One region of the Streptococcus sp. KHUD_017 genome, then DNA from elsewhere that is predicted to be linked to it. Evidence: predicted binding sites of a transcription regulator. Region 1 holds the regulator's gene; the other holds the start of a gene.

Region 1 (12,564 bases):
TGCTTGGTATCTAGATATTCACAAACAGCTGGAGTTGACGACACTCATCATCACGCATAGTATCGAGGAGGCCCTCAATCTCAGTGACCGCATCTATATCTTGAAAAATCGCCCTGGGCAGATTGTTTCTGAAATTAAACTCGATTGGTCCGAGACAGAGGACAAGGAAGTTCAAAAAATTGCCTATAAACGCCAAATCTTAGCGGAATTGGGGTTAAATAGTTAGAAATGAAGGGAGTTGGTGAAGTTTAATATTTACCAGTCCCTTTTTGTCTTTTACAAAGAGAAACTGACTTGCGAGAAGGTGCTAAAAGCGCTATAATGAAGAAAAATAAAACATGGTATAAAAATGGGATTTGATAAAGATTTTGTGGAAAATATTTTTTCTAGTGGAGAAGATAGAGTAAATAGGTCTATTTTTGTAAAACCGGAAGAACTTATTGAAATATCCGATGAAGAGCTAAGTTATTTTGGCGAGGGTATTTTTTATTGTTTACCTCGTAATCAGTATGTAATGGATAATAAAGATAAAATTAGACAAAAATATAAATTATCTAAAGAAATGCCTAAAATAAATGGCATTCCTTTACCAACTTTTTTAAAAATGAGAGCATGGGATAGAATTAGAAAGACCAAGCCAACCTTAAAAGAAATCATCAGGATGATTGAAAAATGATGATTCAGTGTAGGTGAAGTGTTGTCTTATAATTAGAAAGAGGAGTTGTTATGAGATACAGTCAACAAGTATTAGACATGCTAAAAAGAGGTGTAAGTGGTGATGTTGATGATTACTATGACTTTTTTCTTGAGCTCACTGCTAAATTAGGCGAAGATGAGGCTTTTGCTGACAGTTTGATAGCAGAGAATGAACCTCTTTTTGATGTTATTAATGATGAACCAATGTATTATTTCTATGTCGAAGAAGATACAGAGAACAGAGAATTGTGCCAAAATTTTTTAAAGACTTACTATGAAAAAGCAAAACAACTAGTAGATAGCTAAATTTGGGCTTATCTTGTTCTTTGAGTTTATAGGTGGAATGGTATTGTATGAAAAAAGAAGAAATTAAAAATATATAGGCGCAGATCTTGAATTAAATGTTAATGGCCGAGGTACTTACTTTAAATCAAGTATTTGTGTAGTAGGTAATTATATGAGAAATAGAATCATTGCTGTTTACAGAATTCCAAATCGTTTGGTCTCTATTACAGTTGAAAATCCAGACTTTTCTGAATTAAGAGTTAATCAATTTGTAAAAATTGGAGACAAAGAGTATAGGATAAATAGTCTCCCTTTTGTGGATTCAACTCCACCAAAATCTTTTTTTGAAATGAATACATTTGCAATTGACTACACAGAGGATGAATTGATGAATAAAGTGGCAGTATTTACGCTATCGGATAGTCAATCATAGCGTTTTGCATAGAAACTATAGCAATCAATCCGTTCAATGTGTCAAAATGTATTATAAATCTAAAAAATGAAGACGGTAGCTTGAAAGAATCAGGGCAAGTTGTGTGGTACTAAATGACTTGAACTTCTTTGGAAAATATAGTATGTAGGAAAAAGCAATGTTGAAACTAATTAAAATTTTCAATTCTAGTATTTTAGGATATTGGTATATTCCAGAAAATCGTGACCCAGGTTTGATTGAGATTGATGAGCGCACTGGTGAAGTTACAGTTGCTATCGAGTCAAATTATGATAAAGAACTTGGGGCACCCTATTATGCAAACAAGGCTCGTGGAGCAGTGAAGCAGATGTGGGATAGAGGCGAATTACCAAGCGAGAAATCTTTTACCTGGTGCTGATTTTAAGAGATAACAAAAAGTGATTAAATGATGTTAAATAATGAACTAAATGACTACAGCAAACAAGACCCATTCGATGAAACAGATGAAATAGATGAACCCATTTTTTCGGAGTCTAATCTTGAAGGGTACAGTGATTTTTACAAAGATAGTGAAGAGTCAAAAGTTTGGTGGATTGATAAGATAAATGTTAGAGGAGAAATATTATTCAGCTTTGACCAGAAAAAAATTTATAACCTTTTTCGTGATTATCCTCACAATATGACTGAAGAAGAAGTTAGAATTTTTGATAGAGAAAATCCTTACTGGAGAGATTTTTTCTCTCAGTGATAGAATATGAACTATAGTAGAAAAAACTGTGAAAAATTCACACTACCAAAAAACTTCGGTATACCATTAATGATACCGAAGTTTTATTTTTCTAGACTTTACGAAATATTTCTTAGATTTGATCATAAATAACATACTTTCAAAGGATTTGAAAGCTAGGTGTAATTTTGTTATTATAACATAATTGTAGAATAGAAAATGAAATGGGAATTGCTTGTTATCTATAGCTATTTTTAAAAGTCAGTATTTTCAAGGCTTGAGCCCTAAAAATTTGACTTATAGAGTCGTAAATGATAGTATAGTCAAAGATAGTCAAAGTTTACGAAGGAGGTAGCAAGCTATGAAATTTAAAAATACATCGGATCATATTGAAGCCTATATCAAGGCAATTTTAGAACAATCTGGTATCGTAGAATTGCAACGAAGCCAGCTAGCGGATACCTTTCAAGTGGTACCTAGCCAGATTAACTATGTGATTAAAACTCGTTTTACAGAGAGTAGAGGATATCTAGTTGAGAGTAAGCGTGGTGGTGGGGGCTATATTCGAATTGGCCGAATTGAATTCTCAAACCACCATGAAATGCTCCGTGATTTATTGTATTCAGTAGGTGAAGAAGTTAGCCCAGTCATCTTTGAAGATGTTTTAAAACTTTTACTTGAACAAGAACTCTTGACTCGTCAGGAGATGAATCTGTTAGTTGCAACGGCCTCAGATCGTGTTTTGGGCGAGGAAGCTGATTATATTCGTGCCAATATGCTTCGTCAGATATTGCATGAAGTAGATAGAAAAGGAAAATAAAACGACATGAAATATTCAAAAGCATTGAGAGAATGTATAGACAGTGCCTTTCTAGTGGCGAGTCGCTTTGGAGCAGACTACCTGGAGTCTTGGCACCTACTGATTGCTATGGCTAATCATAGCTACAGTGTTGCTGGAGCAACTTTGAACGAGTTCCCGTATGAGATTGATCGTTTAGAGGAGGTCGCTGTTGAATTAACAGAGGCCAACTATAGCCACAAGGAAGATTATCAGGAACTCCCTTTTTCTTATCGTTTAAACGTCTTGATGTTGGAGGCGGAACATGTTGCCTCCGTTGTACATGCAAAAGCATTGGGGACTGAGCACCTTCTCTACGCAATCTTGCATGACGGTAATGCTTTAGCTACTCGCATTTTGGAAAAAGCAGGTTTTTCTTATGAAGATCAGAAGGACCAAGTCAAAATTGCTGGACTTCGACGTAGCCTTGAAGCGCGTGCTGGTTGGACAAAGGAAGATTTGAAGGCTCTACGTCAGCGCCATCGCTCAGTAGCAGATAAGCAAAATTCTATGGCCAATATGATGGGTATGCCTCAAACTCCAAGTGGCGGTTTGGAAGATTACACTCATGATCTCACAGAGCAAGCTCGTTCAGGCAAATTAGAGCCAGTTATCGGACGTGACCAGGAAATCTCTCGTATGATTCAAATTTTGAGTCGTAAAACTAAAAATAATCCTGTTCTAGTTGGAGATGCGGGTGTCGGTAAAACAGCTTTGGCACTTGGCCTTGCGCAGCGAATTGCTAATGGAGATGTACCAGCTGAAATGGCTAAGATGCGTGTTCTAGAGCTTGACTTGATGAATGTGGTTGCAGGAACTCGCTTCCGTGGGGATTTTGAAGAACGTATGAACAATATCATCAAAGATATCGAGGAAGATGGCAAGGTCATCCTCTTTATTGATGAGCTTCATACCATTATGGGTTCAGGAAGTGGGATTGACTCGACCTTGGATGCGGCTAATATCCTGAAACCTGCCTTGGCACGTGGAACACTGAGAACCGTTGGAGCAACTACTCAGGAAGAGTATCAAAAACATATCGAAAAAGACGCAGCCCTTTCTCGTCGCTTTGCAAAAGTGATGATTGAAGAGCCGAGCGTGGCTGACAGTATGGCTATCTTACAAGGCTTGAAAGCAACCTATGAGAAGCACCACCATGTCCAAATTACAGATGATGCTGTCGAAACAGCTGTTAAAATGGCGCATCGCTATTTGACAAGCCGTCACTTGCCAGACTCAGCGATTGACCTTTTGGATGAAGCAGCAGCGACAGTCCAAAACAAATCGAAACATGTGAAATCAGATGAGTCAGGTTTAACAGCAGCTGACAAGGCCTTGATGGATGGCAAATGGAAGCAAGCAGCGCAGCTCATTTCAAAAGAGCAGGAAGCACCTGTTTACAAAGATGTAGTAAAAGAATCTGATATTTTGACAACCTTGAGTCGCTTGTCAGGTATTCCAGTTCAAAAATTGACACAAACGGATGCCAAGAAGTATCTCAATCTTGAAGCTGAACTGCACAAACGTGTGATTGGACAAGAACAAGCTGTCTCTAGTATCAGTCGTGCCATTCGCCGAAATCAATCAGGTATTCGCAATAACAAACGTCCAATTGGGTCCTTTATGTTCTTAGGACCAACTGGTGTTGGTAAAACTGAATTGGCTAAGGCTTTGGCAGAAGTCCTCTTTGATGACGAATCTGCCCTTATCCGCTTTGATATGAGTGAGTACATGGAGAAATTTGCAGCCAGCCGTCTCAACGGAGCTCCTCCAGGTTATGTAGGCTATGAAGAAGGTGGAGAGTTGACCGAGAAGGTTCGCAATAAACCATATTCAGTCTTGCTTTTTGACGAGGTAGAAAAGGCTCACCCAGATATCTTTAATGTTCTCTTGCAGGTCTTGGATGATGGTGTCTTGACGGACAGTAAGGGCCGTAAGGTTGATTTTTCAAATACCATCATTATCATGACGTCGAACCTTGGTGCGACAGCTCTTCGTGATGACAAGACAGTCGGTTTTGGAGCTAAGGATATTCGTTTTGATCAGGAAAATATGGAAAAACGAATGTTTGAAGAGTTGAAAAAAACTTACCGCCCAGAGTTTATCAACCGTATTGATGAAAAAGTGGTCTTCCATAGCTTGTCAAGTCAAGATATGCAGGAAGTGGTTAAGATTATGGTTAAACCATTGATTGCAAGCCTAGCAGAAAAAGGAATTGACTTGAAACTTCAAGCTTCTGCCCTTAAACTTCTAGCTCAGAAGGGTTATGATCCAGAGATGGGAGCTCGCCCACTGCGCAGAACTATGCAAACGGAAGTAGAAGACAAACTAGCAGAACTCCTTCTTACAGGTGAACTGAAAGAAGGTAAGACACTTAAGATTGGTGTTAAAGCAGGTCAATTGAAATTTGATATTGCATAAAACAAAAACTAGGATACTCTAGTACTTGTAGATAGAAAGCCTTCATTGCCATCAATGCAGAAAGGAAGTAGAAGATGATGAATCAAACTATTCCAACCGGGATGACAGAAAAAGAGTACTTTGAAGTTCATGCTAGTCAAGCTGAATTTTTAGACTGGTACCACAAGCAAGCACTCCCTCAGTACGAAAAACCAAGCGTGACTGTGGATATGGTAGCCTATTGCTTTGTAGAAGGGAAAATGAAACTCTTTCTGATTCGTCGGAAGGCACATCCTTTTCAAAATTGTTTAGCGCTAGTTGGCGGGTTTATGGATAAAGGGGAAGATGCTGCCCATGCTTGTCAACGTGAGGTTAAAGAAGAAATCAATCTTGAACTTCCCTTAGAAAAAATTGAACAGTTAGTAACGGTATCGACTCCTGGTCGTGATCCCAGAGGTTGGACAGTTACCATTGCCCACTTGGTTTATCTACCGAACCGAGCGATTGACTTGGTTCAGGCTGGAGACGATGCAAAAGAAGTCCTTCTTGTAGATGTTGATTTTCACACAGGTAAGTGTTATTTGGATGGAAGAGAACTGAAAGAGAAAGACTTTGCATTTGACCACTTATCCATTATTCAAACATCCATCAAGAAGATTCAAAAAGCTATCGACTATGACCCTTGTATCCTTTATCTACTAGAGGATGAGTTCACAGTGGATGACGGCCTAGCCCTCATTGAGACTCTATGCCCAGAGAAATCCTGTACAAGTGATAGTTTCTTAGAGAAATATGGTCATAGCATAGAGGAAGTTGGCTTTAAACGGATTCCTCAGAAGGAAGTTATCACTATTTATCGATTAAAATAAAAAAGTGAGGTCGGAAAAATTTCTGGCCTCTTTTTGTTGTTATTTTTTGTTTAAGGATGTTTATCTTTTTTAGGATTACTCATAAAACGAATGAATAAATCTTTGTATTTGTATTTTAAATAATGTTCGTGTAAGTATAGTAGAGACATATAGACAATCATGAAGATTGTGGTTAAATAAAATAAATCAAATGTAGTCTGGGCATAGCGACTTGCAGACTGATAAGAGCAGAAAGCACCTAAAATTATCCAAGGAAGATATTTGTAATATTTGCTTGACATAAGTCTACACCTCCAATATCCTATTTCAATTTTATTATAGCTCTTCAAGAAAAAAATGCAAGCGATTACACTTTTAAAAGATAGCATTTCAGTAGGAAGAATTTTCCTGTTTTTTAAAATTGTTTACGAATAAAAGATATGGAAGGAGTAGGAAAAATGTACTAAAAAATAATTCTAAAAAATTTTAGATAAATAGTTGACAAAAATCAGAACAAACATTACAAAAATGTTTCGCAACATTTCAAAAAGATTACAGGAGGTAAATATTATGAAAACAAAACAATCCATTCGTTTACTAGCAGTTGCCGTATTGGCTTCGACTTTGCTTTTAGGAGCATGCGGAAATAAAAAAGAAGAAGCTAAAAATGACAATGCTAACAAGACAACACAAACGACATCAAGTTCAAAGACAAGCTCTTCTAACAAAGATAGTAAATCTCAAACTTCAACAAGCACCACTACTTCAGAAAACACTAAGTCATCATCTTCTGATCAGTCAAGGTCTACTGCTAATCAATCGCAAGCAACAACAGTGCCAGAAACAAAGCAGAATCAAAAATCTTCTGCTAAGCAAGCCCCTTCTCAATCCCCATCCAATCAACAAGGAACACAAGCAAAGCCGAATCAGTCAACTTATGATCCAGCAACTGATCGCAAACTTCAAGACAAGCAGGCAGAACATAACAGACGTTATAAAGGTGTCTTGACTATGGTGGACAAAGATTTTTCGGCTGTGGCTGGAAATTGGAAGGGTGCTAATGGCGAAACGATCACTGTCTCATCAAGTGGTCAGTTTACAGTAGAATCTGCTGATGGTAAGAAAGAAAACTATTCTATCCAAAGCTATTCTTATACTCTTGATGATGGGAAATACAATGCTGAAGTAGGTGGTGGAAAAGTCATCCAAATTACAACAGGAGCGGATGGTACAGTTTCTAGTGTTGTCTTGATTCAACCATAGAAAACTACCTCAAGTATAGTCTAGACTTAGATTTATAAAAGAGTAGTTCAACTGTTTTTCACTTAATTTCTCTAAATAGAAGTGGTATAATAAATGAATCAAAAGGGAATGAGTGATAAATCAATGGTGGATAAATTAATTTTACCTCAAAATACACGACTCATGGGAGTGTTTCTTGGATTTATAGGTGGTTCTTTGGATGTGTTCTGTCACATCCAGTACCATAGTTTGGTGGCGACACAGACTGGGAACATTCTCCTACTGATATCAGATTGGCACGACTCGAATGTCCTCAATACCATGTTGCGATTCTGCTCCATTATTTTCTTTTCCCTAGGATTTCTGTTTGCATTACACATGAAAGAATATCGCAAAACAGCCTATTGGCGGGTTAAGATGCTGCTTCCCTTATTTATTGGAACTCTTCTTTTGCCCTTCTTTTCTCGATTTCCTTTACTAGAAGTACCTTTTATTGCTTTTGGAACAGGCATGATGATGCTAACATTTACGGGTAGTTTGATTGAAGATCATCCCTATGTCATTTTTATGACCTCTGGAAATTATCGAAAGATGTTGACTGCTTTGTATCGCATCGTTAGAGGAGAAGGAGATGTTCAAGAATATCGTCGCCAAGCTTTGAACTATGGGATCGTTGTCGGTAGTTTCGTAGTAGGGGCAATTAGTTTGGCTGTATCGATGCATTTTTTCCATGAATGGTCTATTTGGATTGTCAGCTTCAATCTGTTTTTAATCATGGCCTACTATATAGCTAGAGTGAAGCAACTAGATTTGCAAGATGAAAATATATAAAAAGGCAAGGCTCGTTTTTGAGCTTTGCCTTTTTTGTGAGGTGGATAGAAGATTATGCTTTATCTAACTGCAATAGTGCTTCAATCTCAGCCAGAGTGCTAGCTTGTGAAATTGCTCCACGAAGTTTAGCTGCTCCAGATGTTCCACGGAGATAGTGAGGAGCTAGTCCACGGAATTCACGGACAGCAACCTTTTCTCCCTTGAGATCAATCAAGCGTTTTAAATGTTCGTAGGCAATTTTCATTTTATCTTCGAAGGTCAAATCAGGAAGGATTTCTCCCGTTTCGAAGTAATGATTGATTTGATTGAAGAGATAAGGATTACCCATAGCAGCGCGGCCAATCATGACAGCGTCAGCACCGACTTCTTCGATACGTTGTTTTGCATCTTGGACAGTACGGATATCACCGTTTGCGATAAATGGAATCTTAGTCAGAGCTTGTGCGACCTTGTGAAGTGTCTCAAGATCCGCATGACCAGTATACATTTGCTCACGGGTCCGGCCGTGCATTGCAAGGGCAGAAACACCTGCAGCTTCAGCAGCGAGGGCGTTTTCTACTGCTAAGGATGGGTCAGACCAACCTGTACGCATTTTGACAGTGAGAGGGATATCAAGGACAGATTGAACTTTGTTAATAATAGAGTAGATTTTATCAGGGTCCTTGAGCCACATAGCCCCAGCTTCGTTTTTTACGATTTTATTAACTGGGCAGCCCATGTTGATATCGACGATATCGGTCTTGGTGTTTTCTTGGATGAATTCTGCTGCGCGTGCTAGGCTATCTTCGTCGCTTCCGAAAAGTTGGATCGAAACTGGGTTTTCTCCTTCATCGATATGAAGCATGTGAAGAGTCTTTTCGTTATTGTATTGGATTCCTTTGTCAGAGACCATTTCCATGACCACAAGGCCAGCTCCGAGCTCTTTTGCAATAGTACGAAAGGCTGAGTTTGTCACACCGGCCATGGGTGCGAGGACCGTCCGGTTTGGGATCTCGACGTTCCCAATCATAAAAGGTGTATTAAGATTTTCCACGAATGAGTTCCTCCAGGTCGTTTTCATCAAAGTTATAAGTTGTTTGGCAGAATTGACAAGTAATTTCTGCCCCGTGATCTTGGTCTTTCATTTCTTGTAAGTCTGAGCTTGGAAGGCTTGCAAGGGCGTTCATAAAGCGTTCTTTGCTGCAGTCACATTGGAAACGAATTTCTTCTTCAGACAGACGTTTGTATGATTCGTCGCCGTAGATAGCTTTGAGAAGGGCTTCGATATGGTCGTCACTCTCTAGCAGTGTTGAAATGGCTGGCATTTCTTGGATACGTTTTTCAAAACGTGCAATTTCTTCTTCCTTGGCATTTGGCAATACTTGTAGCAAGAAGCCACCTGCAACCTTGACCTTATCGTCTTCGTCTAAAAGGACATTAAGTCCAACTGCTGACGGAGTTTGTTGACTTTCTGTCAGGTAGAAAGCGAGGTCTTCACCGATTTCTCCAGAAATAAGAGGCGTCATGGAATGATAAGGGTTTCCAGTACCATAGTCTGTGATCACTAGGAATTGGCCATTGCCGACAAATGGACCAACTAAGACTTCACCAGTTGCAGTCTTTTTGATGTCGACGCCAGGATTTTGTACATAGCCTTTAACGATTCCCTTGGTATCAGCTACGGTGATGATGGCACCCAGTGAGCTAGTACCGAGAACCTTGACAGTCAGTTTGGTATTTCCTTTTTCATTGGCAGCGAGAATTTGACTGGCGATTAAAGTACGACCAAGCGCTACGGTTGAACTAGCTTGGGTTTGGTGTTTTTCTTGAGCAGTACGGACTGTTTCCGTGCTATCTAGAACAAAAGCACGAAAAGATCCACTTTCTGATATTGTTTTAATAATTTTATCCATAGCTACTATTTTAGCATAAAAATGCCCAAAGGGGGAGTGGTGTGTTTGCTAGCCTTTCAAATTGTTTCACTTATAATTGTCAATATTAGGATGGCAAAGAAATTGGGCTTTTTAGAATATTTTTATTGATATCTTAGCTTTCCTTAAAATATGCTAAAATCAACTTTTAAAAAATAGTAAACAGTTGAAAATAAACAAAGTAAAGTGGTAAAATGGGAGTAAGACAAAATAGTATTGTATGTTTGTGAAAAGATAATGAAAATTTACAGAAAAGAGTCTAATGTGAATAAAAAGAAACCATACTATGTTTTTTTGGGACAAACGGTCCTGTATTTTATTATTTTACTGGGTTTGCTTTACTTCTTTAGCTATCTAGGACAAAGTCAGGGTGGCTTTATCTACAATGAATTCTAAAAGGAGATCCCTACTGTGTCAAACCAACCAATTACTGATATGATCGAGGCGATTGAACATTACGCCCAACTGCAACCAAACTATCCTGTCTACAATGTCCTTGGAGAAGAGTATACCTATGGCCAATTGAAGGCAGACTCAGATAGTTTAGCAGCCCACATTGACCAAATGGGACTTCCTGAAAAGTCACTTGTTGTGGTCTTTGGTGGACAAGAATATGAAATGTTGGCAACCTTTGTGGCCCTGACAAAATCTGGCCATGCCTATATCCCAATTGACAGCCATTCTGCCTTGGAGCGCGTATCTGCTATTGTAGAAGTGGCTGAGCCAAGCCTGATTATTGCCATCAATGGGTTTCCTATTGAAAATCCAACTGCTACGATCTTGAACTTGGAGCAAGTCCGTGAAGCTTATGCAGCTCAGAATGCGTATGATTTGCAGCATCCGGTCAAGGGGGATGATAACTACTACATCATCTTTACCTCTGGAACAACTGGAAAACCAAAAGGGGTGCAAATTTCACACGACAACTTGCTCAGTTTCACCAACTGGATGATTACGGACAAGGAATTTGCGACGCCAGAGCGTCCGCAAATGTTGGCGCAACCACCTTATTCCTTTGACTTGTCTGTCATGTATTGGGCACCGACCTTAGCTCTTGGAGGGACGCTTTTTGCCCTTCCATCAGCCATCACTCAAGACTTTAAACAACTCTTTGCAGCCATCTTCTCTCTTCCGATTGCTATCTGGACTTCAACGCCATCTTTTGCAGATATGGCTATGTTGTCTGAAGATTTCAATGCTGAAAAGATGCCAGGGATCACCCATTTCTACTTTGATGGGGAAGAGTTGACCGTTAAAACCGCTCAGAAATTGCGCGAGCGTTTCCCAAATGCACGCATCATCAATGCCTACGGTCCAACGGAAGCGACTGTTGCTTTGTCGGCAGTCGCTATTACAGATGAGATGTTAGCGACTCTTAAACGCTTGCCAATTGGCTATACCAAAGAAGATTCTCCAACCTTCATCATTGATGAGGCAGGAAACAAATTGCCAAATGGTGAGCAAGGGGAGATCATCGTATCTGGTCCAGCTGTTTCAAAAGGCTACATGAACAATCCTGAAAAAACAGCTGAAGCTTTCTTCGAATTTGAAGGTTTGCCAGCCTACCACACTGGAGATGTTGGAACTATGACAGATGAAGGTCTTCTTCTTTACGGTGGACGGATGGACTTCCAGATCAAGTTTAATGGCTATCGTATTGAACTAGAGGATGTCTCTCAAAACTTGAACAAATCCAAGTACGTTGAATCTGCTGTTGCAGTTCCTCGTTACAACAAGGATCACAAGGTCCAAAATCTCTTGGCCTATGTTATCTTAAAAGATGGCGTCAAAGAACAATTTGAGCGCGAAATTGATATCACGAAAGCTATCAAGGAAGACTTGGAAGATATTATGATGTCTTACATGATGCCATCTAAGTTTCTTTACAGAGAGGAATTGCCACTGACTCCAAATGGCAAGATTGATATCAAAGGATTGATTAACGAGGTGAATAATAGATGATCGAGTTTTTGAAACAGCTCCCTCATATTGAGCCGTATGGGAATCCGCAGTACTTTTTGTATGTGATTACTGCCACCTTGCCAATCTTTATCGGTCTTTTTTTCAAAAAACGCTTTGCCTGGTATGAAATATTGGTTAGTCTCTTCTTTATCGTCACTATGTTGACGGGTGGCAAGACCAATCAATTGGCTGCCTTAGGGATTTATCTGATATGGCAAATCTTGTTGGTTCTTTTTTACAAGCAGTATCGAAAAACTAAAGACGGGAAATGGACTTTCTATCTCGTTAGTCTGTTATCTTTACTTCCTATCATCTTTGTGAAGGTCCAGCCAGCTATTAATGGCACACAATCCTTGTTAGGTTTTATCGGAATTTCTTATCTGACTTTTCGTTCGGTAGGAATCATTATCGAA
Region 2 (12,564 bases), 720 kb from region 1:
AAGAAATATCTTCTTGAATATTCTATCATAAAAGGGTTAGAATTACCAACTAAACAAGTGCGGTTTGACTTTTCCCTATGAGTTACGGTACAATGGAAAAAATAAAGAAAAGAAGTGATCAAGCATGTTACCAGCTTATATGAAAATCCACGACCAAATCAAAAAAGACATTGATGAGGGAAGTTGGAAAATTGGGGAAAGACTTCCAAGTGAGCGAGATTTAGCAGAAGAATTTGCCGTTAGCCGCATGACCTTACGTCAGGCAATCTCTCTTTTGGTTGAAGAAGGGGTTTTGGAACGACGTGTAGGTAGTGGGACCTTTGTTTCAAGCACACGTGTTCAGGAAAGAATGCGTGGAACAACTAGTTTTACGGAAATTGTTAAAGCTCAAGGGAAAACTCCGTCTAGTCACTTGATTTCTTATCGTCGAACCATTCCAAATGAGCAAGAAGTGGCTAAACTTGGTTTACTGCCAACTGATAACATCATTCGTATGGAGCGTGTTCGCTATGCCGACAAAGTCCCTGTTGTCTATGAAGTGGCATCGATTCCTGAGAAATTTATCAAAAATTTCAAAAAAGAAGAAGTAACCAAGCACTTCTTTCAAACCTTGCAAGAGCATGGTTATCGAATTGGTAAATCTCACCAGACCATATACGCACGTTTAGCAAAAGAAAAGATAGCTCATTACCTAGAAGTTGAAAAAGGGCATGCTATTTTAGGTTTGACTCAGGTTTCTTATTTTGATGACGGAACGGCTTTTGAGTATGTAAAGAGCCAATACGTCGGAGAACGGTTTGAATTTTATCTAGAAAATAATTAGTTTATAACATCACTCTTAAAGTTGAAACTCATCTATTTTAAGAGTTTTTATTTGGTTATGATTAGAAAACATTTTCCTAATAAGAAAAATAGCAATCATACGAGTATTTTTCAAAGATTCGTGTTATAATAGATAGGTTATATGGTCCCGATAAGGTGGTGGGATTGATTGTAAATACTCTTCCTACCAGTTCTTTGTAACTCTATAACGAATATTTTTTAAGGGGGGACATTTTTATGTCAGAACGTAAATTATTCACGTCTGAATCTGTATCTGAGGGGCATCCGGATAAGATTGCAGACCAAATTTCAGATGCTATCTTGGATGCTATTTTAGAGCAAGATCCAGAGGCCCACGTTGCTGCTGAAACAGCTGTTTATACTGGTTCAGTTCATGTTTTTGGTGAAATTTCAACCAATGCCTATGTAGATATTAACCGTGTGGTACGTGATACCATTGCAGAGATTGGCTATACCAACACTGAGTACGGATTCTCAGCTGAAACAGTAGGAGTTCATCCATCATTGGTAGAGCAATCTCCTGATATCGCCCAAGGTGTTAATGAAGCCTTGGAAGTTCGTGGAAATGCGGATCAAGACCCACTTGATTTGATTGGAGCAGGAGACCAAGGTCTCATGTTTGGTTTTGCGGTGGATGAGACAGAAGAACTCATGCCATTGCCAATTTCACTTAGTCACAAGTTGGTTCGTCGTTTGGCAGAGCTCCGCAAATCTGGTGAAATTAGCTATCTTCGTCCAGATGCTAAATCTCAAGTCACTGTTGAATATGATGAAAATGACCAGCCAGTGCGCGTGGATACAGTCGTTATTTCAACCCAACATGATCCAGAAGTGAGCAATGAGCAAATCCATGAAGATGTGATTAACAAGGTTATCAAAGAAGTCATTCCAGCTTCTTACCTGGATGATGATACTAAATTCTTTATCAATCCAACAGGTCGTTTCGTTATCGGAGGACCTCAAGGAGATTCAGGTTTGACTGGTCGTAAAATCATCGTGGATACCTATGGTGGTTATTCACGTCACGGTGGTGGTGCCTTCTCTGGTAAGGATGCGACTAAGGTTGACCGTTCAGCTTCTTATGCAGCTCGCTACATTGCTAAAAACATTGTTGCTGCAGGTCTTGCTAAGAAAGCAGAAGTGCAATTGGCTTACGCGATTGGGGTAGCTCAACCTGTATCTGTCCGTATCGATACTTTCGGTACTGGAACAGTAGCTGAAAGTAAACTTGAAAAAGCAGCGCGTCAAATCTTTGACCTTCGTCCTGCAGGAATCATCCAAATGCTTGACCTCAAACGTCCAATCTACCGTCAAACAGCGGCTTATGGACATATGGGACGTACAGATATTGATCTTCCATGGGAACGTTTGGACAAGGTAGAAGCCTTGAAAGAAGCCGTTAAGTAAACTAAAAAAAGATTGGTCTAAGGACCAATCTTTTTTATGTTTAAAATTAGTTATCCAGGATTTTTACAAAAGCCCAGTTTCCAATAGATTTTGTTCCGTATTCTAACATCATCGAATCTAGTAATTCATACTTGTTTTTTTCATAGAAACAAACATTTTTTTCAGTACTAGTAATCAAGCCCAAGCGTTTGCAGCCTTTGGATTTAAGATAAGGTTCAACACCTTCTTGTAGAAAAGCACTCCCGATTCCTTGGTTTTGGATTGAAGAGTTGACTCCTAGCATCATCAAGTACCAATCAAAGTTCCCAGATTTTTTCAAATGTTGTTCAGAGCGATCAACTAAATCTAGATACTTCAAGAGATTGCGGGGGGTAATAAAGCGGAAAAGCTTGATAATACCGTTCAGCAGATAAGATAGAATAGAAAAATCCTTTTGTTGCAAGAGGGCAACAGCCATGATTTCCCCGTCTTGTTCAGCAACAAGACAGGTTTCTCCTTTGATATAGAGTCTGGTCAGAAGGCTATCCAATAATTCTAAGAATTCTGAGTAATATTCTGGTTTCTTTAAATCATCTTTGATAAGAGTCATGAAAGGGTAGTCCATAAAGGCACCAGCCAACACTTTTCCAATTTTTTGATATTCATCTAGCCTGGCTTCTCTGTATACTATTTCTTTCATATCAAACTCCTTCATTAAAATCTCTCTATCTATTATAACGAAATTTCTCACATTTTTCGATTGAAATGTGAAATTTTCACAAAAAAGCTTTATTAACAATAATTTATTTAAAGATATAAACAAGAAAAGGTATTAAAAAACCCCGCAGTTTTAACTGTAGGGTAGATTAATTCTATTTTGTAGGGATTGAAATCTCAATCAATTTATCAGAATAGAGGGTTTTAATATTTGCCTTATCAATAGCCTGTTGATTAATTTTACGACTGAGGAAAAATTCTTTGATTATTTCCATTTCTTTTTCACGGATTGCCCGATGTTTATTGGAAATGAGGATTTCGTAATGAAGTGGAGCCTGAGTAAAAATAACATCTGTATTTCCCGCAGAATAAACCTCTACAAGCGTTGCGTCGGTACTTTCTAGCTGACTTTTAACAAGTTGCGAGTGTGAATTTGTAGTATTGATAAGCTTCATAGGGTTTCCTCCTGTATTTCTATGTCTATTATAGCACTTTTTGGGAAATTTGGTAAAGATAGTTTAAATTTGATGTTGTTTTTTCCAAGCTTCGATCGCCCATTTGTGACTTCCGCGTTTTAAGTTAGCAATAGCTTCATCGATTGGGAACCAAGCTAAGTGATTGAAGTCCTCGAGAGGTTTTTGGATTTCTTGGTAAGAAGTGGCTTCGTAGAGATAGGCTGGATTGTAGTAGTAGGTATCACGATGTCTAGAATAAAAATATTCATCAGCTTGCCCGTAGTAGGTGCCGATTTCAGCTGTAAATCCTAATTCTTCAATCAATTCTCGTTTGAGAGCTTCGAGATGGTTTTCGCCTTCTTCAATTTCACCTCCTGGTAAGAACCATGCACCATTTGGAGCTTGTACGAGGATAATCTTTTCATGGTTTGCATCAGGTATGACTGCATAAACGCCATATCTATTTTTGTAGGTTACTCCCTCTTTTTTTTCTCCAAATGTTGGATTTGCCATAAAGTTCTCCTTCGTGAGTGCGCTTTCTTTCTATAATAGTAAAGAATGCTCTCACTGTCAAGCAAGAACATTCTTTTGTATGTGAGGAACTAGTCGTTTGACTCGACTGTTTCCGTTTTGTTTTTGGACTTAATCACGATTTTACCTTTACTTGTCATGACTGCCTTGAGGTCTTTTTCACTTGGATTTTCAAGGTAGTAGTCCGTAATCGCATCTTCGATATAGTCTTGAATCGTACGACGGAGTGGACGAGCTCCCATTTTTGGATCGTAACCAAGGTCTACAAGTTTTTCTTTCACCTTATCTGTTACATCTAAATGGATGTTGTTGCTTGAGAGTCGTTTATTTACATCATCCAACATAAGATCAACGATTTGTAGGAGATTTTCCTTGCTGAGAGCTTTGAATTCGATAATCCCATCAAAGCGGTTCATGAATTCTGGACTAAAGAAGTTACCTAATTCTCCAAGGACAGAGTTGGTACGACCTTCTCTAGCAGCACCAAAACCAACACTAGCTTCAGCCTTGCCTGTACCTGCATTTGAGGTCATGATAATGATGGCATCCTTAAAGCTAACAGTTCGACCTTGACCATCCGTTAAACGGCCATCATCCAATACTTGAAGGAACATATGCATAACATCTGGATGGGCTTTTTCAACCTCGTCCAAGAGGATAAGTGAGTAGGGGTTACGACGAACCTTTTCAGTCAATTGTCCAGCTTCATCATAGCCTACGTATCCTGGAGGGGCACCGACGAGTTTGGCAACGCTATGTTTTTCCATGTATTCGCTCATATCAAAGCGAATCATGCTATCAGCAGAACCAAAAAGCTCAATAGCCAGTTGTTTAGAAAGTTCTGTCTTACCGACACCAGTAGGACCAACAAAGAGGAAGCTACCGATTGGACGGTTTGGAGTTCCAAGCCCAACACGGTTACGGCGGATAGCCTTAGCAATCTTATCAACTGCATCATCTTGACCGATGACATTAGCCTTGAGGTCGTCTGCTAGGTTGATGAGTTGAGACTGCTCTTTTTCTTTCAAATCACCAACTGGAATATTAGTCTTTTGCTCAATAATGTGTTCAATCGTCTTTTCGCTGATGATTGGAGTATCCTGATCCGTTACCTTGGTCTTTTGCATTTCCTTATATTTAGCAATCTGGTCACGGAAGTAGGCTGCTTTTTCAAAATCTTCATCTCGAGTTGCTTGAGCCTTGAGATTTTCTGCTTCGATTAAGCGTTGGTCGATAACCTTTGGATCCACAAAATTCAAAGTTAAGTTCATTTTTGAACCAGCTTCATCTAAAAGGTCAATAGCCTTATCTGGCAAGAAACGATCTTGGATGTAGCGGTTAGAAAGAGTAGCAGCGGCTTCAATAGCAGCGTCTGTATAATGAACGTGGTGATAATCCTCGTATTTCTTTTGAATACCTTTGAGGATAGTGATAGTTTCTTCCACTGTTGGTTCATCAACTTTGACAGGTTGCATACGGCGCTCAAGGGCTGCATCCTTTTCGATGATGCGATATTCATTGAGGGTAGTAGCACCCACTAACTGAAGTTCGCCACGAGCAAGGGCAGGTTTGAGGATGTTTCCTGCATCCATATTACCGTCTCCAGCAGAACCAGCACCAACGATTTCATGAATTTCGTCGATAAAGAGGATAATATCCTCACGTTTTCGGATTTCCTCCATGAGTTTCTGCATACGCTCTTCAAACTGGCCACGAATTCCTGTGCCTTGGACAAGGCTAACAACGTCTAAGCGGATGACTTCTTTCCCTTGAAGTTTATGAGGGACATCTCCATCTACAATTTTTTGAGCGAGGCCTTCGACAACGGCTGTCTTACCAACACCAGGCTCTCCGATAAGGACGGGATTGTTTTTGGTTCTACGGTTGAGAATTTCAATGACACGGATGATTTCTTCGTCACGACCGATAACAGGGTCGACATTTCCACGACGGGCAATCTCAGTTATATTGATACCATATTCTTCCAAGAGTCCTTTTTCTTGACTAGGAGGAGGTGTTTGAGCTGGCCCGCGATTTTGGGAACCATAACCACCATTGCCGCCATAACCACCACCTGACTGAGTTGGAGGAACATTGTTATTTGAAGAAGGTCTAAAGTTGTTCAGATCGTTAAAGAAGTCTCCAAAGGGATCAAAATCACGGTTGTTTAAATCTGTAATTCCTTTAAATAAGCTATTGTTAGGATCTGTTTTGATAATTTTGTAGCAATTTTGACAAAGGTCAATTTGCTTTTGTTGTCCATTAAGATTGGTGTAAAGATGGATTGTTGAGTCATTGATTTTACAATTTTGACAGAGCATACCTCTACCTCGTTTCTTTCTTGGCTTTGACTAAAAAAGAAAGGTCAAGAATAGTCAAAGTTCTTTAGTCTCATTATATCATGATTGAAGGGGAAAGCAAGTAAAAAGATTGAGTCTTAGAACTCATGATAAAAGAGTTTTGTAGATGAAATATAGGGATAAAAAGAAAAATCCTATTTGTCATGCAAAAAGGATTTTCATTGGTCAAAGCAGGAGACTTTCCCGCCTCTATTCAACTATTAGTATAAAAGTTCGTAGATTTCCATTGCAATCAAGTCAATGCTATCAAATGTATACGTTTCACGAGCTTCAACATCACGAAGTGTAAAGAGTGGTCCGTTTTCTTCGTCATGGTTAAAAGCAACCTCTGCGACAACAACTCCTTCGCGTTCAAAGTTACGTTTCAAGTTACCACCATCTTTTGTCATTGCTTCTAAGCGATTGATGATTCTAACCAAATGTGATTCCATTTTGATTCTCCTCCATTTCTTATCTTTACTATTTTACCATAAACAGACTCTACTTGACTAGAAAAAACTTAGATTTCTCGCTATTTCCCTCGTCTTTGAAAATTTATTGAAAATATCAGGTAAGGATGTTGCATTTTTATACAAAATATGTTATCCTTATACAAGTTTTAAGTTTAAATTAAATGTAGAAAGTAGAGCATCCATGAATTTTTCTTTTTTACCGAAATATTTGCCATATTTTAACTACGGCGCTATTGTTACCATTATCATTTCTATCTTAGTGGTCTTTTTAGGGACTATTCTAGGAGTGTTGTTGGCCTTTGCACAACGTTCGAAGATTAAACCACTTGTTTGGTTTGCTAATCTTTACATCTGGGTCTTCCGTGGGACACCGATGATGGTGCAGATTATGATTGCCTTTGCCTTGATGCATATTAGTGCTCCGACTATTCAAATTGGAATCTTAGATGTTGATCTGACTCGTTTGATCCCAGGGATTATCATTATCTCTATGAATAGTGGTGCCTATGTATCAGAAACTGTTCGTGCTGGGATTAATGCAGTGCCAAAAGGACAACTAGAAGCAGCCTATTCACTAGGTATTCGCCCTAAAAATGCTATGCGCTATGTCATTTTACCACAGGCTATCAAGAATATTTTACCAGCCTTGGGGAATGAGTTTATTACCATTATCAAGGATAGCTCGCTCTTGTCAGCTATCGGGGTTATGGAGTTGTGGAATGGAGCTACTACGGTGTCAACAACCACATACTTACCTTTAACTCCACTTCTATTTGCAGCCTTTTACTACTTGATTATGACCTCTATCTTGACGCTGGCCTTGAAAGCTTTTGAAAATCGTATGGGACAAGGAGATAAAAAATAATGACTGAAACACTTATAAAAATTGAAAACCTTCATAAAAGTTTTGGCAAAAATGAAGTTTTAAAAGGGATTGATCTTGAAATTAAAAAAGGGGAAGTAGTGGTCATTATTGGACCATCTGGTAGCGGTAAGTCAACCCTCCTTCGCTCGATGAATCTCCTTGAAGAAGCTACAAAAGGAAAGGTTATCTTTGAGGGTGTTGACATTACGGATAAGAAAAATGACCTTTTTGCCATGCGCGAAAAGATGGGAATGGTTTTCCAACAGTTCAATCTCTTCCCGAATATGACAGTCATGGAAAACATTACACTTTCTCCGATTAAGACTAAGGGAGAAAGTAAGGAAGTGGCTGAGAAGAGAGCGCTTGAGCTCTTGGAAAAGGTTGGATTGCCAGATAAGGCCGATGCCTATCCACAAAGCTTGTCGGGCGGGCAACAACAGCGTATCGCTATCGCGCGTGGTCTTGCTATGGAACCAGATGTCCTACTCTTTGATGAACCGACTTCTGCCCTAGACCCAGAAATGGTAGGGGAAGTACTAGCAGTTATGCAAGAACTTGCCAAGTCAGGTATGACCATGGTCATCGTAACACATGAGATGGGCTTTGCGCGTGAAGTAGCAGACCGTGTTATTTTTATGGCTGACGGTGTAGTTGTCGAGGATGGAACACCTGAGCAAATTTTTGATCAAACACAAGAACAAAGAACCAAGGATTTCTTGAGTAAGGTTTTGTAAGAATATGATGAAAAGCTCCAAGAGGGCTTTTTCTTATAGTTTCAGACTATAGGGTATCTTAGGTAAGAAGTGTTAGAAGGTCGAGCGATTTTTTGTTATAATAGAGGATATTTGTTAGAAAAGAGAAAATACATGACACAGATTATTGATGGGAAGGCTTTAGCAGCCAAGCTACAAGGACAACTGGCTGAAAAAACAGCTAAACTAAAAGAAGAGACAGGCTTGGTGCCTGGCTTAGTTGTCATTTTAGTCGGAGAAAATCCAGCCAGCCAAGTTTACGTTCGTAACAAGGAACGTTCAGCTATCGCAGCGGGCTTCCAAAGTGAAGTTGTACGTGTTCCGGAGACCATTACTCAAGAGGAATTGTTGGAGTTGATTGCCAAATACAACCAAGATCCAGCATGGCATGGGATTTTGGTCCAGCTTCCATTACCAAAACACATCGATGAAGAAGCTATTTTACTAGCTATTGATCCAGAAAAGGATGTGGATGGTTTCCATCCTCTCAACATGGGACGCCTCTGGTCTGGTCATCCAGTTATGATTCCTTCAACACCTGCAGGAATTATGGAAATGTTTCATGAATATGGGATTGACTTAGAAGGTAAAAATGCGGTCGTAATTGGTCGTTCCAATATTGTCGGGAAACCCATGGCTCAGTTGCTGTTGGCTAAAAATGCAACTGTAACCTTGACCCACTCTCGCACCCACAATCTAGCCCAAGTAGCTTCTAAAGCCGACATTTTGGTCGTAGCTATCGGTCGTGCTAAGTTCGTGACTGCTGATTTTGTCAAACCTGGGGCAGTTGTTATTGATGTGGGGATGAACCGAGATGAAAATGGCAAACTCTGTGGAGATGTTGACTATGATGCTGTTGCACCAGTCGCTAGCCATATCACACCTGTACCTGGTGGAGTAGGACCTATGACCATTACTATGCTGATGGAGCAGACTTATCAGGCGGCTTTAAGAACGCTGGATAAAGATTAATCATCTCTGTAATTATTAATAGAACTTTAAAAGCAAGTTATTTTTAGAACTTGCTTTTTTCTTGCTCGATTTCTACTAAAATTCCAGTAAAACTTCTACAAATTATTGAAAAAACTCTACTATTTTGATATATTAAAAGTAACAATATGTATATGTAAATGAAGTAAGCGTCTAGAGGGAGGTTTATTTTTTGAAGCAAAATGTAATCGCTTACTATAACTTAGAAAGGAACCATAATGGATAAGAGATTTTTTGAAAAACGGTGTCATTTTAGTATTCGTAAGTTTGCAATTGGTGCGGCTTCAGTTATGATTGGAGCTAGTATTTTTGGTCTTCAGGTAGCGCAAGCAGCTGAAGCAGAAACAGCTAGTCCTAGCGAAGAAACAATTCATCAAGTTCAACCTTTAGATAAACTTCCAGATGATCTTGCTGCAGCCATTGCAAAAGCTGAGCAAAACAGTCCACAAGATTCTTCTACTTATAAAGAAGAAAAGGATAAGGTGGAAACTGAAAAACCAGCAACTGAAGAAAAGGCGACTGAGGCAACAAGTCCTAAGGAAGAAAAGGAAGCAGAAGTAGTCACCCCTAAGGAAGATAAAGCTGAAAAACCAGCAACTGCAGTGGATGAAAAAGCGCCTACAGTTTCAGAAGCTAGTTCTGAAAAGCCAGCAGTTTTGGAAGAACATACTGCTGAAGCAAATCAGAATAAACCAGTAACTAGTCATAAAGTTAAGGAGGAAAATACTTCTGCAACAGACTTACCTCAAGTTACCAAAGAGAAAGAAAAAGAAGACCAACTGTTACAAGAAAGAAAACAAAATTTTAACAAAGATTGGTATTTTAAATTAAATTCTCAGGGTGATTTTTCTAAGAAAGACGTGGATGTTCATGACTGGTCTAAGTTGAACCTTCCTCATGACTGGAGTATCTATTTTGATTTTGATCACAAATCTCCTGCTCGAAACGAAGGTGGTCAATTAAACGGGGGTACTGCATGGTATCGTAAGACCTTTACTGTAGACGAAGCTGCCAAGGGCAAAGACGTTCGTATTAATTTTGATGGAGTTTACATGGACTCTAAGGTCTATGTCAATGGTCAATTTGTAGGTCATTATCCAAGTGGTTACAACCATTTTTCATATGATATTACTGAATTTTTAAATAAAGATGGCAGTGAGAATACCATTGCTGTTCAAGTGACTAATAAGCAACCAAGTAGTCGTTGGTACTCAGGAAGTGGTATTTATCGTGATGTGACGCTTAGCTATCGTGATAAGGTGCAAGTGGCTGAAAATGGAAATCATATTACAACTCCGAAATTAGCTCAACAAAAAGATGGCAATGTTGAAACACAAATCCAAAGCAAGATCAAAAATACTGCCAAGACTCTAGCCAAGGTATTTGTGGAGCAACAGATTTTTACTAAGGAAGGTAAGGTTGTTTCAGATTTAGTTCGTTCTGTAACTAAGACTCTATCAGGAAATGAGACAGCTGACTTTAAGCAAACGATTTTGGTTAACAAGCCAACTCTCTGGACAACAAAAAGCTACCATCCTCAGCTCTATGTTCTAAAAACCAAGGTTTATAATGAAGGTCAGCTAGTTGATGTAACAGAAGATACTTTTGGTTATCGTTATTTCAACTGGACAGCTAAAGAAGGCTTCTCACTGAACGGTGAGAGAATGAAATTCCACGGAGTTAGTATCCACCATGATAATGGTGCCTTGGGGGCAGAAGAAAATTATAAGGCAACCTATCGTAAATTAAAACTCCTGAAAGATATGGGAGTTAACTCTATCCGTACGACTCACAATCCAGCAAGTCCACAGTTACTAGATGCTGCTGCTAGTCTAGGACTCTTGGTCCAAGAAGAAGCCTTTGATACTTGGTATCGTGGCAAGAAAACGTATGACTATGGACGTTTCTTTGACCAAGATGCAACCCACCCAGAAGCCAAGAAGGGTGAGAAGTGGTCTGATTTTGACCTGAGAACCATGGTCGAACGTGATAAAAATAATCCATCCATCGTCATGTGGTCACTCGGTAATGAAGTGGATGAAGCAGATGGTGGGGAACGTTCACTAGAAACAGCTAAGCGCTTGAAAGCTATCATCAAAGCAATCGATACAGAGCGCTATGTGACCATGGGTGAGAACAAATTTAGTAATAGGTCTACTGGAGAATTCTTGAAATTGGCAGCAATTATGGATGCTGTCGGTATGAACTATGGTGAACGGAATTATGATGCTGTTCGTAAAGCGCATCCAGACTGGTTGATTTACGGTTCTGAAACTTCTTCAGCGACTCGAACTCGAGATTCTTATTTTGATCCTGCTCATTTACTCTGGCACGATAATCGTCCAAATCGTCATTATGAACAATCTGACTATGGTAATGACCGTGTAGCTTGGGGTAGAACAGCTACTGAATCTTGGACCTTTGACCGTGATCGTGCTGGCTATGCAGGTCAGTTCATCTGGACTGGTTTCGACTATATTGGTGAGCCTACACCTTGGCATAACCAAGATCATACACCAGTGAAAAGCTCTTACTTTGGTATTATTGATACAGCAGGCTTGCCTAAGAATGATTTCTATTTATACCGTAGTGAGTGGTATAGTGCTAAAGAAAAACCAACTGTTCGTATCATGCCTCACTGGAATTGGACAGAAGAAACGCTCAAGGAACGTAATATGCTCATCAATGGCAAGGTTCCAGTTCGGACCTTCTCAAATGCTGCTAGCGTAGAATTGTTCTTGAACAACGAGTCCCTTGGTAAGAAGGAATTTGTTAAGAAAACAACTGAAGATGGACGCCCTTATCACGAGGGTGCTAAACCAAGTGAATTGTATCTTGAGTGGTTGGTGGACTATAAACCAGGCACCTTAACTGCTATTGCTCGTGATGAAAATGGTAAAGAGATTGCGCGTGATAGTGTAACAACGGCTGGAGAGCCAGCTAGAGTTCGTCTCACCAAGGAAGAACATGTCATCACTGCAGACGGCAAAGATTTGTCTTATATCCATTATGAAATCGTTGATGAAGATGGCAATGTTGTACCAACTGCCAATAATCTTGTTCATTTCAATCTTCATGGGCAAGGTCAGATTGTCGGTGTGGATAATGGGGAACAAGCTAGCCGTGAACGTTATAAAGCTCAGAAAGATGGCACATGGCAGAGAAAAGCCTTCAATGGTAAAGGTGTTGTCATTGTTAAATCCACTGAAAAAG

What was found. Region 1 encodes CtsR, which represses protease genes until heat stress. Its sites were predicted from a motif close to TTGGTCAAAAAAGGTCAAANA; they were not measured.
Region 2: a site for CtsR is predicted at 6,294-6,314, ahead of ACVAMZ_RS02885 (ATP-dependent Clp protease ATP-binding subunit). Genes of this name have one in related genera too.

The regions. Positions count from the first base shown of each region.
Region 1 is NZ_CM142175.1:1,718,328-1,730,891, reverse strand. Features, by position in the region: gene ACVAMZ_RS08625 (ABC transporter ATP-binding protein) at 1-226, shown strand, start outside; gene ACVAMZ_RS08620 (hypothetical protein) at 350-676, shown strand; gene ACVAMZ_RS08615 (hypothetical protein) at 727-1,002, shown strand; gene ACVAMZ_RS08610 (hypothetical protein) at 1,154-1,414, shown strand; gene ACVAMZ_RS08605 (hypothetical protein) at 1,572-1,811, shown strand; gene ACVAMZ_RS08600 (DUF7675 family protein) at 1,839-2,141, shown strand; gene ACVAMZ_RS08595 (CtsR family transcriptional regulator) at 2,482-2,940, shown strand; gene ACVAMZ_RS08590 (ATP-dependent Clp protease ATP-binding subunit) at 2,947-5,379, shown strand; gene ACVAMZ_RS08585 (NUDIX domain-containing protein) at 5,454-6,227, shown strand; gene ACVAMZ_RS08580 (hypothetical protein) at 6,278-6,508, opposite strand; gene ACVAMZ_RS08575 (hypothetical protein) at 6,777-7,469, shown strand; gene ACVAMZ_RS08570 (YoaK family protein) at 7,593-8,279, shown strand; gene dusB (tRNA dihydrouridine synthase DusB) at 8,332-9,312, opposite strand; gene hslO (Hsp33 family molecular chaperone HslO) at 9,299-10,171, opposite strand; gene ACVAMZ_RS08555 (teichoic acid D-Ala incorporation-associated protein DltX) at 10,427-10,585, shown strand; gene dltA (D-alanine--poly(phosphoribitol) ligase subunit DltA) at 10,601-12,151, shown strand; gene dltB (D-alanyl-lipoteichoic acid biosynthesis protein DltB) at 12,148-12,564, shown strand, end outside.
Region 2 is NZ_CM142175.1:581,354-593,917, forward strand. Features, by position in the region: gene ACVAMZ_RS02860 (GntR family transcriptional regulator) at 125-823, shown strand; gene metK (methionine adenosyltransferase) at 1,060-2,250, shown strand; gene ACVAMZ_RS02870 (GNAT family N-acetyltransferase) at 2,297-2,929, opposite strand; gene ACVAMZ_RS02875 (DUF1827 family protein) at 3,102-3,401, opposite strand; gene ACVAMZ_RS02880 (NUDIX hydrolase) at 3,465-3,914, opposite strand; gene ACVAMZ_RS02885 (ATP-dependent Clp protease ATP-binding subunit) at 4,004-6,253, opposite strand; gene ACVAMZ_RS02890 (DUF1797 family protein) at 6,493-6,723, opposite strand; gene ACVAMZ_RS02895 (amino acid ABC transporter permease) at 6,926-7,609, shown strand; gene ACVAMZ_RS02900 (amino acid ABC transporter ATP-binding protein) at 7,609-8,343, shown strand; gene ACVAMZ_RS02905 (bifunctional methylenetetrahydrofolate dehydrogenase/methenyltetrahydrofolate cyclohydrolase) at 8,476-9,333, shown strand; gene ACVAMZ_RS02910 (SIALI-17 repeat-containing surface protein) at 9,570-12,564, shown strand, end outside.